DNA from 4 places in the Burkholderia alba genome. Region 3 is predicted to be linked to each of the others. Evidence: predicted binding sites of a transcription regulator. Region 3 holds the regulator's gene; each other region holds the start of a gene.

Region 1 (3,485 bases), on a different contig from region 3:
TGCCCGGACGCCAGTACGCCGCTGCGCAGCATGCCGGCGTCGCAGCGCGCCGCGCTGGTCGGCCGGCTGGCCGACGTGTACGGCCTTCCGGTACTCGGCTTCGAGCCGTTCTACCATCCGGCGTATGTCGATGTGAGTCCCTACTCCGGCAACACCGCCCAATTCATCGCCTGGGTGAAGCATGCGAGCGTGCTGCTGTGCTCGGATACGTCGGCGGCGCATCTCGCGGATGCGTTCGACGTGCCGACGCTCGCGTGCTTTTCGAGCATCGCGCCCGCGCTGCGGGTCCGCGATTATCCGCACTGCGCGACGCTCGAGCTGGACGTGCCGGCCGCGTTGCGCAACCGGCACACGGGCGCCTCGCCGGCCGAACTCACCGAACTCGAAGCGGCGTATCGGCGGATGGACTGGGACGCGGTTGTGTGGCCGCGCGCGCGGAAGTAAGCGCGAGCCGGATCTCGCACACGGCCCGGCATCCGGCCGGAAGCGCTCCGCCGCCCCGTTGCCGCACGTGCGTCGCCCGGCCGCCGCGCATTCAGCACGCCATCGCGCGTCGCAGCGCTTCCGACGGCCGGTTGCCGAACATGCGCCGGTAGTCGGTCGCGAACTGGCTCAGATGCCAGAATCCCCACGCGGCCGCGACATCCTGCACCGAACCGGCATCGCGGCCGCACAGATCGCGGCGCGCGCCGTTCAGGCGCAGCGTGCGCAGGTAGGTTGCAGGCGCCATGCCGAGCACGTCCTGAAAGCAGTACTGCAGCGTGCGCCGGCTCACGTGCAGCTGCTCGCACAGCTCCGGCACGCCGACCGGCCGCGACCGGTGCGCGAGCACGTAGTCGCGCGCCTGCGCGACGATCCTGCGCCGCCGCGACGGCGGCTCGCCGGCGGCTCCGTCGCCCGGCGCCGCGCATACATCGAACAGCGCCGCCAGCACCGCCGCCTGCAGATCGTTGCGCTCGCCCGCCGACAGCGGCGCGGACGCCGCCTCCACCCGATCGAACTGCCGCGCAAGCTGCGCGCACAGCCGCTCGAGCCGCGCCTCGCCGACCGGCATCACCGCCTGCCTCGGCAGACGGTCGTCGAAGCCGCACTGCTCGACCTGCTCCGCATAGCGCCGCAGCACCTCGCCGCGCACCACCACGCCGTAGATCGAAAAGCGCGCGGGCGTGAGCAGCTCGAATTCGACATGGCCCGGCCGGAACGCCAGCGCGTCGGCGGCGATCGGACGCGCGTCGATGCGCGCCGCGCCGTCGCGCGCGAGCGGGATGCCGAACCAGTACGCGTCGCCGCGCACCTCGCACGCCTGCCGCAGCGTGTGACTCGTCGTCTCGCGGAACAGCTTCATCGTGTCGAGCGGCAGCTCGGTCAGCGTACCGACGAAGCGGCCCGCCGCGAGCTGGTCGTAGGTCTGGCGCCAGCCGATCAGGTTGCGGGCCTGCTCGTCGGCGTCGTGCGCGACGCTGACCACCGCGCGGCCGGCCGCTTCGTCGTCGCCGCCCGCGCTGCGCCGGGTATCCGCCGCCGTCGTCTCGCCACCCAGATGCCCATGCTCCATTGCTGCCTCCACCGGCCTCGCTGACCTTGAACGAACAGCGAACGACGCAATTCCCGTGCCGAATCGCCGTGCCCGCCGCGGCGGGCATCGTGCCGCGGCGCTGTTCAGCAACGGGACACCCGGCGCACCCGCGTTGTTCATCCACGGCACAGCCGCCGCCCCGCACCCGCGCGGTGCAGCGACGGTGCGCGGCGCTCAGGCCCTGCGCACCGCCGCACTGCCGGCTGGCACGCTTCTGGCGTAAACCGGATCAACCGCGCGCGTTCGCGCGGCCCGTCCACCCATACCGACATGCGAGGAGCAACGCGATGAATCACGCGGACATGAAGCACCTAAACATCGAATTCCCGTACCGCAAGCAGTACGGGAATTTCATCGGCGGCGAATGGGTCGCCCCGGCCGGCGGCGAGTACTTCGACAACATCTCGCCCGTCACCGGCCAGCCGTTCACCGCGATCCCGCGCTCGCGCGAAGCCGACATCGAACGCGCGCTGGATGCCGCGCATGCGGCGAAGGCCGGCTGGGGCGCGACCCCCGCCGCCGAACGCGCGAACGTGCTGCTGAAGATCGCCGACCGGATGGAGGCGAATCTCGCGCGGCTCGCCGTCGCGGAAACGATCGACAACGGCAAGCCGCTGCGCGAAACCACCGCGGCCGACATCCCGCTCGCGATCGACCACTTCCGCTATTTCGCGGGCTGCATCCGCGCGCAGGAAGGCTCGATCGCCGACATCGGCGGCGATCTGGTCGCCTACCACTTCCACGAGCCGCTCGGCGTCGTCGGGCAGATCATCCCGTGGAACTTCCCGATCCTGATGGCCTCGTGGAAGCTCGCGCCCGCGCTCGCGGCCGGCAACTGCGTGGTGCTGAAGCCCGCCGAGCAGACTCCCGCGTCGATCCTCGTGTTCGCGGAGCTGGTGCAGGACCTGCTGCCGCCCGGCGTGCTCAACATCGTCAACGGCTTCGGCCTCGAAGCCGGCAAACCGCTCGCGTCGAGCAAGCGGATCTCCAAGATCGCGTTCACCGGCGAGACCTCGACGGGCCGGCTGATCATGCAGTACGCGAGCGAAAACCTGATTCCCGTCACGCTCGAACTCGGCGGCAAGAGCCCGAACATCTTCTTCGCCGACGTGATGGATCGGGACGACAGCTATTTCGACAAAGCGCTCGAAGGCTTCGCGATGTTCGCGCTGAACCAGGGCGAGGTGTGTACGTGTCCGTCGCGCGCGCTCGTCGAGGAGAGCGTCTACGACCGCTTCATCGAGCGCGCGCTCAAGCGCGTCGAGGCGATCAGGCAGGGGCATCCGCTCGACTCGCAGACGATGATCGGCGCGCAGGCGTCGGCCGAGCAGCTCGAGAAGATCCTGTCGTACATCGACCTGGGCCGCCAGGAAGGCGCGCAGTGCCTGACGGGCGGCGAGCGCAACGTGCTCGGCGGCGAGCTGTCGGAAGGCTATTACGTGAAGCCGACCGTGTTCCGCGGCCACAACCGGATGCGCATCTTCCAGGAAGAGATCTTCGGCCCGGTGCTGTCAGTGACGACCTTCAAGAACGAGGAGGAAGCGCTCGAGATCGCCAACGACACGCTGTACGGGCTGGGCGCCGGCGTCTGGACCCGCGACGGCAACCGCGCGTACCGCTTCGGCCGCGCGATCCAGGCGGGCCGCGTGTGGACCAACTGCTACCACGCTTATCCCGCGCATGCGGCGTTCGGCGGCTACAAGCAGTCGGGGATCGGCCGCGAAACCCACAAGATGATGCTGGATCACTACCAGCAGACGAAGAACCTGCTCGTCAGCTACAGCGACAAGCCGCTCGGGTTCTTCTGAGCGACGGCGCCGCGCGCCGAGCGTCAATCTCGCCCGGGATCGCAGGCGGTTCGCCGCCCGCGATCCCGGGCTTTTTTTGCGCGGGCGATGCGACGCGCCAC
Region 2 (3,485 bases), on a different contig from region 3:
GCGGGCGACATCGTGTTCTCGACGGGCGGCATCGGCGCGACGCCGGACGACCATACCCGGCAGTGCGCGGGGGCCGCGCTCGGCGTGCCGCTCGCGCTGCATCCGGAGGCGCGGCAGCTGATCGCGGAGCGGATTCGCGAAATGCACGCCGATCCGGCGCAGCCGGTCGATCTCGAATCGCCGGAGAACCGCCATCGCTTCAATATGGGCGTGTTTCCGCAAGGCGCGTCGATCATTCCGAACGGTTACAACCGGATTCCGGGCTTCTCGGTCGGCGACATCCACTTCGTGCCCGGTTTCCCGGTCATGGCATGGCCGATGATCGAATGGGTGCTCGACACGCGGTACGCGCACCTGCATCACGCGACGCCGCACGCGGAGCGCTCGCTGTATGTGTTCGAGTTGCCGGAATCGACGCTGACGCCGCTGATGGAGCGGATCGAGCGCGATTTTCCGGGGGTGCGCGTGTTCAGCCTGCCGAGCGTCGGCGACGCGGAGCGCGGCGGCATCTATGCGCGCCGCCACATCGATCTCGGCGTGAAGGGCGAGCCGGAGGCCGTCGCGGCCGCCTATGTAAAGCTGCGCGAGGGCGTGCACCTGCTCGGCGGCGACGTGGTCGAGGCCGAGGCGCCGCGCGTCTGACGGCCGGCGCGCGTGCGGCCGTGTCGGGGTACCGGGCCGTCCGTGCCGGGCGGGGCCGAACGATCCGTCATCACGCTGTCATCGCGTGGCCGGACGATGGTGACCCGATAACGGTCGGCGAATCACGCGCCGATCCAGGGCAGCTTGTGATGGCACCAGCCTTCGACCGTCTTCCGATGTCCATGAGCGTCCTTCGCGCCCTCGAACCCTTCGAGCAGGTCGAAGGCCCGGGCGAAGCCGGCCTGCGCGGCGGCCACTGCCGCCAGCTTCGAGCGCGCGGCGCTGCGGCACAGGAACAGGACCGGCGTATCGGCCGCGACGGCGCTCCGCAACTGCGCGATGAAATCCGGATTCGGCACGCCGCCGGGATAGCGGGTCCATTCGATATGCAGATACTGACCGTCGCCGACGAGCGGGCGGCCGACCCAGTCCAGTTCCGCGCGCGTGCGAACGTCGACCAGGCGGGCGCTCGGATCGAGTTGCAGCAGTTCGAAGGACTCGGCGGGCGACAGCGCGCCGGCGTAATGCAGCCGGCTCGCCGTGCGGCGTTGGTCGGCCCGCGCATAAAGTTGTTCGAGCGTGCTCATGGCGGAAAATCTCCTGCGAATCAAAAAAACATTCTAGCGCGTCGCGTGCCGGGCAATGAACCGGCGCCTCCGCCCGGTACGGGAGGGCAACCCGTCGTCACCAAAAAGGTGCAAAATATCGTGTTGGCACCAAAACCGGGATCGAGGGCGTTGCACAACATTGGCGCGCATCGTTATGGTGCATCGTGCGCCGCGCGCGCCCGGCCCGAGGCCCCGAAACTGCGCGGTCTGCCCTTGTCCGGGCGCGGGGCGGCGCGATTCGCGCCGAACTGGCGCATGCATGGCATGGAAGCTGCTATATAAGCTCCAGTCGAATCGGTTGTACGCGGCACAACGAACGCTGCGCCGAGCAGCTCGCTTAACGAGGCGGTCCCAGTCCGCCGGATTTGTTCAATCAGGAGAAGAGGTTATGAGTAAAACCGTCGCCGACGTCATGCAGCTCGTGAAGGACGAGGACGTCAAGTTTGTCGATTTCCGCTTCACGGACACGCGCGGCAAGGAACAGCACGTGTCGGTGCCGGTGTCGGCCTTCGACGAAGACAAGTTCGAGAGCGGCCACGCGTTCGACGGTTCGTCGATCGCCGGCTGGAAGGGGATCGAGGCGTCGGACATGCTGCTCATGCCGGACCCGACGGCCGCCTTCGTCGATCCGTTCTATGAAGAAGCGACGCTGGTGCTGACGTGCGACGTGGTCGAGCCGGCCGACGGCAAGGGCTACGAGCGCGATCCGCGTTCGCTCGCGAAGCGCGCGGAAGCGTACCTGAAGAGCACCGGTATCGGCGACACCGCGTACTTCGGTCCGGAGCCGGAATTCTTCATTTTCGATTCCGTGCAGTGGAATACCGACATGTCGGGCTGCTTCGTGAAGATCAACTCGGAAGAAGCGCCGTGGTCGTCGGGCAAGGAATTCGAAGGCGGCAACACGGGCCATCGTCCGGGCACGAAGGGGGGCTATTTCCCGGTCGCGCCGGTCGACTCGTTCCAGGACATGCGTTCGGAAATGTGCCTGCTGCTCGAACAGCTCGGCATCCCGGTCGAAGTGCACCACCACGAAGTGGCGGGCCAGGGGCAGAACGAAATCGGCACGAAGTTCTCGACGCTCGTGCAGCGCGCCGACTGGACCCAGTGGTCGAAGTACATCATCCATAACGTCGCGCATTCGTACGGCAAGACGGCGACGTTCATGCCGAAGCCGGTCGTCGGCGACAACGGTTCGGGCATGCACGTTCACCAGTCGGTCTGGAAGGACGGCCAGAACCTGTTCGCGGGCAACGGCTACGCGGGCCTGTCGGAGCTGGCGCTGTTCTACATCGGCGGGATCATCAAGCACGCTCGCGCGCTGAACGCGATCACGAACCCGACGACGAACTCGTACAAGCGTCTGGTGCCGCACTTCGAAGCCCCGGTGAAGCTCGCGTACTCGGCGCGCAACCGTTCGGCGTCGATCCGCATTCCGCACGTGTCGAACCCGAAGGGCCGCCGCATCGAAACGCGCTTCCCGGACCCGATGGCGAACCCGTACCTGTGCTTCTCCGCGCTGATGATGGCGGGCCTCGACGGGATCCAGAACAAGATCCACCCGGGCGAAGCCGCGGACAAGAACCTGTACGACCTGCCGCCGGAAGAGGATGCAAAGATCCCGACCGTGTGCGAAGGCCTCGACCGGGCGCTCGAAGCGCTCGACCAGGATCGCGAGTTCCTGACGCGCGGCGGCGTGTTCACGGATGCGATGCTCGATGCGTACCTTGGCCTGAAGGAGCAGGAACTGGCGAAGTTCCGGATGACCACGCATCCGATCGAGTTCGAGATGTACTACTCGCTGTAAGCGGCGATGGCGCTTCGCCACGTCAGCGAGCGAAGCGCCGCGATGCCGGCTGGCTCCCGGGCCGAGGGTGGCTCGGGGGGCACCGGACACTGAAAGGGGACGGCGCCCAGCCGTCCCTTTTTTGTTCGTCGGTTTTGATAATCTTTGACGCGGCATCCACGCAAGATGGTTCTGAAGAATCTGATCAAGGCCAGGGCCGGCCAGCCGGAGCGCCTGTCGGACGATGACCGGCTGGTGCGCTCGGGACTCCTCACGGGGCTGGAAGCGCTGCCGACCGTCGTTCTCGTGCTCGACCGCCGCACGCTGCGGATCGCGTTCGCGAATCCGTCGGCGGAGGCGATGCTCGATATTTCGCGCCGCCAGCTTGCGCAGATGCCGTGGGGCGAGATTTTCCCGAATTCGAACGAACTGGCGACCACGATCACGGCGAT
Region 3 (3,485 bases):
GAAGGGCTCGACGAGTACATCGACGGCGACGCCGAACGCATCGACTACGACGGCAAGCAGGATCTCACCACGCTGACGACGAACGCCACCGTGCGCCGCCTGCAAGGCCTGTCGACCGTCGCGGACACCGTTCACGGCAGCGTGATCACGTATGACGGCCAGCGCGACTTCTACACCGCGAAGGGCGGCAAGGACGTAGCCGCGCCGGGCAACCCGACCGGCCGCGTGCGCGCGATGCTGTCGCCCAAGAACGGCGGCCCGGCACCGCTGAACGGCGCGCCCGCGCCGCTCGCGCCGTCGACCACGATCCAGGGAGCCCCGCAATGAACGCCCTCCCCAATCGCCAGCCGGCCGGCACGACCAGCTCGCTCGTCGTGCGCAACCTCAAAAAGCGCTACGGCTCGCGTACCGTCGTGAAAGACGTGTCGCTCGACGTAAAAAGCGGCGAAGTCGTCGGCCTGCTGGGCCCGAACGGCGCCGGCAAGACCACCTCGTTCTACATGATCGTCGGCCTCGTGCCGCTGGACGCGGGCGAGATCTCGCTGAACGGCGGCTCGATCAGCCTGATGCCGATCCACAAGCGCGCATCGCTCGGGCTGTCGTATCTGCCGCAGGAAGCCTCGGTGTTCCGCAAGCTCACGGTCGAGGAAAACATCCGCGCCGTGCTCGAGCTGCAGCACGGCGACAACGGCCGGCCGCTCACGAAGGACGAAATCGCGACGCGCACCGAAGCGCTGCTGGAAGAGCTGCAGATCGCGCACCTGCGCGACAATCCGGCACTGTCGCTGTCGGGCGGCGAACGCCGGCGCGTCGAGATCGCGCGCGCGCTCGCAAGCAACCCGAGCTTCATCCTGCTCGACGAACCGTTCGCCGGCGTCGATCCGATCGCGGTGCTGGAAATCCAGAAGATCGTGAAGTTTCTGAAGCAGCGCAACATCGGCGTGCTCATCACCGACCACAACGTGCGCGAAACGCTGGGCATCTGCGATCACGCCTACATCATCAGCGACGGCTCGGTGCTTGCGTCCGGCGCCCCCAGCGAAATCATCGAAAACGAAAACGTGCGGCGCGTCTACCTGGGCGAGCACTTCCGCATGTAACGGCGCGGGGCGCCGCCCCGCCGCCGTCCCTCCCGTTTCGGGGCCTCCGCGCCCTTTTGCGGCCTATGCGTCATCACGAATGACGCAACGCGCCGCCCTCGTGGCAAACTCCTGGTATGACTCCCTTTTTGCCATGAAAGCCAGCCTCCAACTTCGCCTGTCGCAACATCTCGCGCTCACCCCCCAGTTGCAGCAGTCGATCCGGCTACTGCAACTGTCGACGCTCGAACTGCAGCAGGAAGTCGCGACGGCGGTGGCGCAGAATCCGCTGCTCGAGAACGACGAAGAGTGGCTGGCGAGCCCGCTGCGGGTCGCGTCCGACGGCTCGCTGATCGCGCAGTCGCCGAACTCCGCGACGCCCGAGCCGATGCAAGGCCTGTCGAACGGCAGCAGTACGCCGAACGAGCGCATGGAGCGCGACGAACCCGCCGGCGCCGACGAATACGACAGCTACGCGTCCGATAACGGCGATACGAGCCAGTGGAATCTCGACGACTACGGCCGTTCGGCGCGGACGTCGGATGAAGACGACATGCCGCCGCTGCAGATCCACGAGGCCACCACGTCGCTGCGCGACCACCTGTCCGCGCAATTGAGAATGACGCAGGCCAGTCCGCGCGATCGCGCGCTGGTGATGTTCCTGATCGAGTCGCTCGACGACGACGGCTATCTCGGCGCATCGCTCGATGAAGTGCTGGGCGATCTGCCCGACGAACTGGAAGTCGACGCCGACGAGCTGAACGCGGCGATCGCGCTGCTGCACAGCTTCGATCCGGCGGGCGTCGGCGCCCGTTCCGCCTCCGAGTGCCTCAAGCTGCAGTTGCTGCGGCTTGATCCGTCCCCGACGCGCATGCTCGCGCTCGACATCGTGTCGCAGTATCTGGAATTGCTCGCCGCGCGCGACTTCACGCGGCTGCGCAAGCACCTGAAGTCGAGCGACGACGAACTGCGCGACGCCCATGCGCTGATCCGCTCGCTCGAGCCGTTCCCGGGCGCCGCATACGGCAAGGCCGAAGCCGACTACGTGGTGCCCGACATCATCGTGAAGAAGTCCGGCCAGAACTGGCTGGCGGAACTGAATCCGGAAGTGGTGCCGCGCCTGCGCATCAACCACCTGTACGCGAACATCCTGCGCAACAGCCGCGGCGATCCGGGCGCCGGTTCGCTCAAGCAGCAGCTCCAGGAGGCGCGCTGGCTCATCAAGAATATCCAGCAGCGTTTCGATACGATCCTGCGGGTCGCCCAGGCCATTGTCGAGCGTCAGAAGAATTTCTTTGCGCACGGCGAAATCGCCATGCGCCCCTTGGTTTTGCGGGAAATTGCTGATACGCTGGGCCTACACGAGTCAACTGTCTCCCGTGTGACAACCGGTAAGTACATGCTGACCCCGTTCGGCACGCTGGAATTCAAGTACTTCTTCGGATCGCACGTTTCGACAGATACCGGAGGCGCCGCCTCATCCACGGCCATCCGCGCCCTCATCAAGCAACTGATAGGAGCCGAAGACCCAAAATCGCCTCTTTCGGACAGCCGCATAGCCGAGCTGCTGGCAGAACAAGGGTTCGTGGTCGCGCGCCGCACGGTTGCCAAATATCGCGAAGCCCTCAAGATCCCGGCAGTGAACCTGCGCAAGTCTCTGTAGCCCGCTGCGCCAGCGGCGGGCATTTTCCGGCCGCCGCGCTGTCGACGGCAAAGGCCGGCCGATGCATCCGCCGTCTCCGCCTGAGGTTAGCGAAGACGGCCAGGTCGACCGGTGCTGCCGCCTCTACGCGGAAGGTGGTCATTAGCTTGGAGAAGCACTATGAACCTGAAGATCAGTGGACACCATCTCGAAGTCACGCCTGCGATTCGCGAATACATGGTCACCAAGCTGGACAGGGTGCTACGACATAGCGATCAGGTTATCGATGGCACTGTGATCCTCTCGGTCGACAACCACAAGGAAAAGGACAAGCAGCAGCGAGCGGAAATCAACCTGCACCTGAAGGGCAAGGACATCTTCGTCGAAAGCGCAAACGGCAACCTGTACGCTGCGATCGATCTGCTGATCGACAAGCTCGACCGGCAAGTCGTGAAGCACATGGAGCGCCTGCAAACGCATGCGCACGATCCGATCAAGCATCAGCAAACCGCCGAACAGATCGAACTGCCGCCGCAGTGAATCTCGGCGCAGCCGCGCCGGAACAGCCGCCCGCCTCGACGGGCGGTTTTTTATTGCGCGGCGCCCGCGCTACCCGCCACGGCGGGGCCGGCAACTAGAGCACGCCCTCGGGCTGCGCCAGCCGGTCTGCCGTGCTCTATAATGATCCAGTTATTATCGGGGGCGTTAAAAGCCGGCTTGCCGTGCTCTACAGGTCTCCATCGCCTAACGCCGTCATATTGCCA
Region 4 (3,485 bases), on a different contig from region 3:
CGGGTTGATCTGAACCGTCGCCTGACTCGTCAGCGTGCTCGGCAGCGGACCCGTGAACAACGGGATCGAGGGTACGAGCGGATTGCTCGAGTACGGATACGTGACCGTTACCTGGACGCAGTACATCGACGCGTCGTAGCTGCACGCCGTCGGCGTCGAACCGCTTGCATTGGTTGCGCAGCTCGGCGTCACCGGCAGCCACGTCGTCAGCCCTTTCGCAACGACGCAGGCCTGGTTGGCGCGCGCGGCGTAGGCGGCGGCCGGCGTGCTGGCGAGCTGATAGTCGAGCGCGGCACGTGCCCCTTCGGTGGCCGCCAGCGTCAGGCTTTGCTGCGTGGCGAAAATCATCCCGTACGTGACGATCGCGTACATGATCACGAAGAACAGCGGAAACAGGATCGCGAATTCGACCGCCGTCGCGCCACGCTGGCGGCGGAACATCGCGTGTGGACGCGCAGCCGGTCTCATCACGCGCCTCCCATATAGGTGACGTAGCCGAGCCAGAGCGCGGCGGGAATGACGAGGAAGGCAGCGTATGGCGTCGAGCGGCGCGCGCCCAGCGCGAAGGTGGGCGAACCCTGCCGCCACAGCGTCGCGAACGAGGTCCGGGTCAGGAACATGATGCCGAGCGCGTGCATGCCTGCGGCGACGCTCGCGACAATCCACAGCCACGGCAGCACGGAGACCCCGCACCAGGCGCCGAGCACGGCAAACACCTTGACATCGGCCGCGCCCATGATGCGCAGCGCAAAAAACGGAAAAAGCGAGATCAGGCCGATGCCTCCGCCAATCAACGCGTCGAGCCACGTCGTCCCGAATGGATTATGTCGGGAAACTGTAAATATGATGACTGCGATCACTCCGGTGATCACAAGCGCATTGGGAATACGGCGATCGCGACAATCGTCTATTGCAACAGCCGTAGCCCAGGCGAAAAAGAACCCCACACTGAACAAGTGAATCATTTCAGCCTCGACCGCCCAGGCAGCGTTACGCGGATTGCCGAAGCAATCCGCGGCTCGTAATAACGCGTAACGAAATAACGCCGTTATGACTTCGGCAGACTGGAAAGGATATTACTGAACACCGTGTTGAGTGCTGTTCCGAGACTGGTAACGGTGGCAGCAATAACGGCCGCGATGAGCCCTGCGATCAACCCGTATTCGATCGCGGTCACGCCGGTTTCTTCCCGCAGGAAGCGGTTCATCAGTGCTTTCATGGTGATCCTCGTGCCTTGGAGTTTTCGTTGGCCTTAATGCTCCTCGCATGATGGCCGACCTTGCCCACCATTGCTGTAAACAACGGCTCAGGCAATTTCGTTATAGCTCGTTTTTCAAGAGCTCTTCACGAATTGATACAAGTTGACAATCATCGATATCGCGTCCTCCTCATGTACTGGTTCGTACAAAACGCGCACGGATGAATCTTATATCTGAACCTCTTTTCTTTCCAACTTCTTTTATGCATTTTGTTCAGACATCGCGGCCTCACGTACACCTTATTTGTACGGCTTTTCGGTAGCACTTACACATAGGACTTACGATAGGTTAGATCTGCCTGCCTAATCCATCTATAAAACAGATCTTCCACATATCGAACTTTGGGCAAACGTTACGCGGCCCGCGTAACGAAAAACCCGGGACGTTACGTTACGAAACCGGTTCGACACCCACCCAAAAGCACATTCCTTCACTTATTCAGCAGTTCTTTTCATGCCTCAAAATCCTTACACAGCAAGGATTTCCAACCAATTTCCAAATGATCCGAATGGACTGTCGAGTGCCGTGGCACGACAGTTGCAGGGTATGCCTCGCGGCACCACACACCACACAACAGCAACGCGAGGACGAAATGGACATTCAGACAATTGCACATGGTTCGCTTCGGGCGACTTTGATCACGGCCACCGTGGCAGCCATGCTCTCACTCGCCGCCTGCGGCGGCTCCGGCACACTCAGCCAAGGCCTCGGCGGCGGCTCCAGCTCCAGCGGAACGTCGGGTGCGACATCCGGCACCTCGGGCTCCAGCTCGGGCACGTCCGGCTCCAGTTCCGGTACCTCGGGCTCGAGTTCCGGCACGTCCGGCTCCAGCTCGGGCACCTCGGGTTCGAGCTCGGGTTCGAGCTCCGGTACCAGTTCGGGCACGAGTTCGGGGACCAGCTCCGGTACCAGCTCCGGCGGCGCATCCATCAACGCAGTCGGCACCGTGGTCGCCAATACCGGCAACCTCGTCACGAACGCGGGCGCGACTGTTGCAGGTCTCGGCACAGTCATCGCGAGCCAATCGCTGCCCGGCGTGAATCCGCAGACGACGAAGTCGCTCGGCGGCGTCGTGCAAGACGTCGGCGGCGCAGTCGGCGCACTCGGCAACGGCTTGAGCAACGGCCTCGGCCAGCTCGGCGCCTCGACCAACCCGCTCGGCACGACGCTCGCGAGCACGGGCGGTGTCGTGGGCGAACTAGGCGGCGCGGTCACCAACACCGGCAGTCTCGTCACGAGTCTCGGCTCCGGCCCGCTGGCGCCGCTCGCCCCCGTTACGTCGGCGGTCGGCGGTCTCGTCACCACGGTCGGCAACGCCGTCACGACGGGCGGCTCCACGCTCACCACCGCGCTGTCGACCGGACCGGTCCAGCAACTGACGCAAACGGTCAGCTCGGCGATCACCCCGATCACGACGATGGTCGGGAATACTACGCAAACGATCGGCAACGTGACGGGACTCGGCGCCCCGGTCAATAACCTGCTCGGCGCGATCGGCAACGGCCTGAACCAGGCCGGCGCACTGATCGCGACGACGGGCGGCGGCAACCCCGTCACGGTCGGCCTCGGCGCCACCGTGTCGTCCACCGGCAACACCGTCAAGGCAGTGGGCGGCCTCCTCACCGGCGGCACCGGCACCAATCCTCTCGCTCCGATCACGGGCCTCGTCAATGGCCTGACCGGGACGCTGGGCGGCATCGGCGGCTCGACCGGCAGCGGCCCGCTTGCTCCAGTCACGGGCCTCGTCTCGACCGTGACCGGCGCACTCGGCGGCATCGGCGGTAGCGCCGGCGGCGGCAGCGGCCCGCTCGCCCCCGTCACCGGCCTCCTGTCGACCGTCACCGGTGCACTCGGCGGCGTGACCGGCGGTGCCGGCGGCGGCAACCCGCTCGCCCCGGTCACGGGTCTTGTCTCGACCGTCACCGGCGCGCTCGGCGGCAGCACCGGCGGCGGCAGCAGCAACCCGCTCGCCCCCGTCACCGGCCTTCTGTCGACCGTCACCGGCGCACTCGGCGGCGTGACCGGCGGTGCCGGCGGCTCGGCTGTCACCAGCACCGTGAGCACGGCCACCACCGCGGTCGGCGGCGCGGCATCGCTGTCCGGCTCCAGCGGCGGCACGAGCGGCTCGAACAACAACCTGCTGGCCCCGGTCACGTCGCTCGTAGGCGGCCTGCTCGGCGGACTCAGCAACAAGCCCCATTAAGACAGGCACAGGCAGCGAGGAGG

The links. Region 3 encodes sigma-54, which starts transcription at its own class of promoters, with help from an activator protein. Its sites were predicted from a motif close to TGGCANGNAANCTGCTTT; they were not measured.
Region 1: adh (aldehyde dehydrogenase) is a predicted target of sigma-54. The motif match lies at 1,781-1,798, and genes of this name have one in related genera.
Region 2: glnA (type I glutamate--ammonia ligase) is a predicted target of sigma-54. The motif match lies at 1,511-1,528, and genes of this name have one in related genera.
Region 4: RZR99_RS01865 (collagen-like triple helix repeat-containing protein) is a predicted target of sigma-54. The motif match lies at 1,786-1,803, and genes of this name have one in related genera.

Annotation. Positions count from the first base shown of each region.
Region 1 is NZ_JAWJWL010000006.1:161,584-165,068, reverse strand. It holds gene RZR99_RS08720 (glycosyltransferase family protein) at 1-444, shown strand, start outside; gene RZR99_RS08715 (helix-turn-helix domain-containing protein) at 536-1,555, opposite strand; gene adh (aldehyde dehydrogenase) at 1,864-3,384, shown strand.
Region 2 is NZ_JAWJWL010000012.1:25,701-29,185, forward strand. It holds gene RZR99_RS15305 (competence/damage-inducible protein A) at 1-642, shown strand, start outside; gene RZR99_RS15310 (rhodanese-like domain-containing protein) at 765-1,229, opposite strand; gene glnA (type I glutamate--ammonia ligase) at 1,639-3,054, shown strand; gene glnL (nitrogen regulation protein NR(II)) at 3,220-3,485, shown strand, end outside.
Region 3 is NZ_JAWJWL010000034.1:37,296-40,780, reverse strand. It holds gene lptA (lipopolysaccharide transport periplasmic protein LptA) at 1-327, shown strand, start outside; gene lptB (LPS export ABC transporter ATP-binding protein) at 324-1,100, shown strand; gene RZR99_RS27820 (RNA polymerase factor sigma-54) at 1,234-2,742, shown strand; gene hpf (ribosome hibernation-promoting factor, HPF/YfiA family) at 2,902-3,261, shown strand.
Region 4 is NZ_JAWJWL010000002.1:14,713-18,197, reverse strand. It holds gene RZR99_RS01880 (TadE/TadG family type IV pilus assembly protein) at 1-468, opposite strand, end outside; gene RZR99_RS01875 (A24 family peptidase) at 468-965, opposite strand; gene RZR99_RS01870 (Flp family type IVb pilin) at 1,049-1,219, opposite strand; gene RZR99_RS01865 (collagen-like triple helix repeat-containing protein) at 1,852-3,462, shown strand.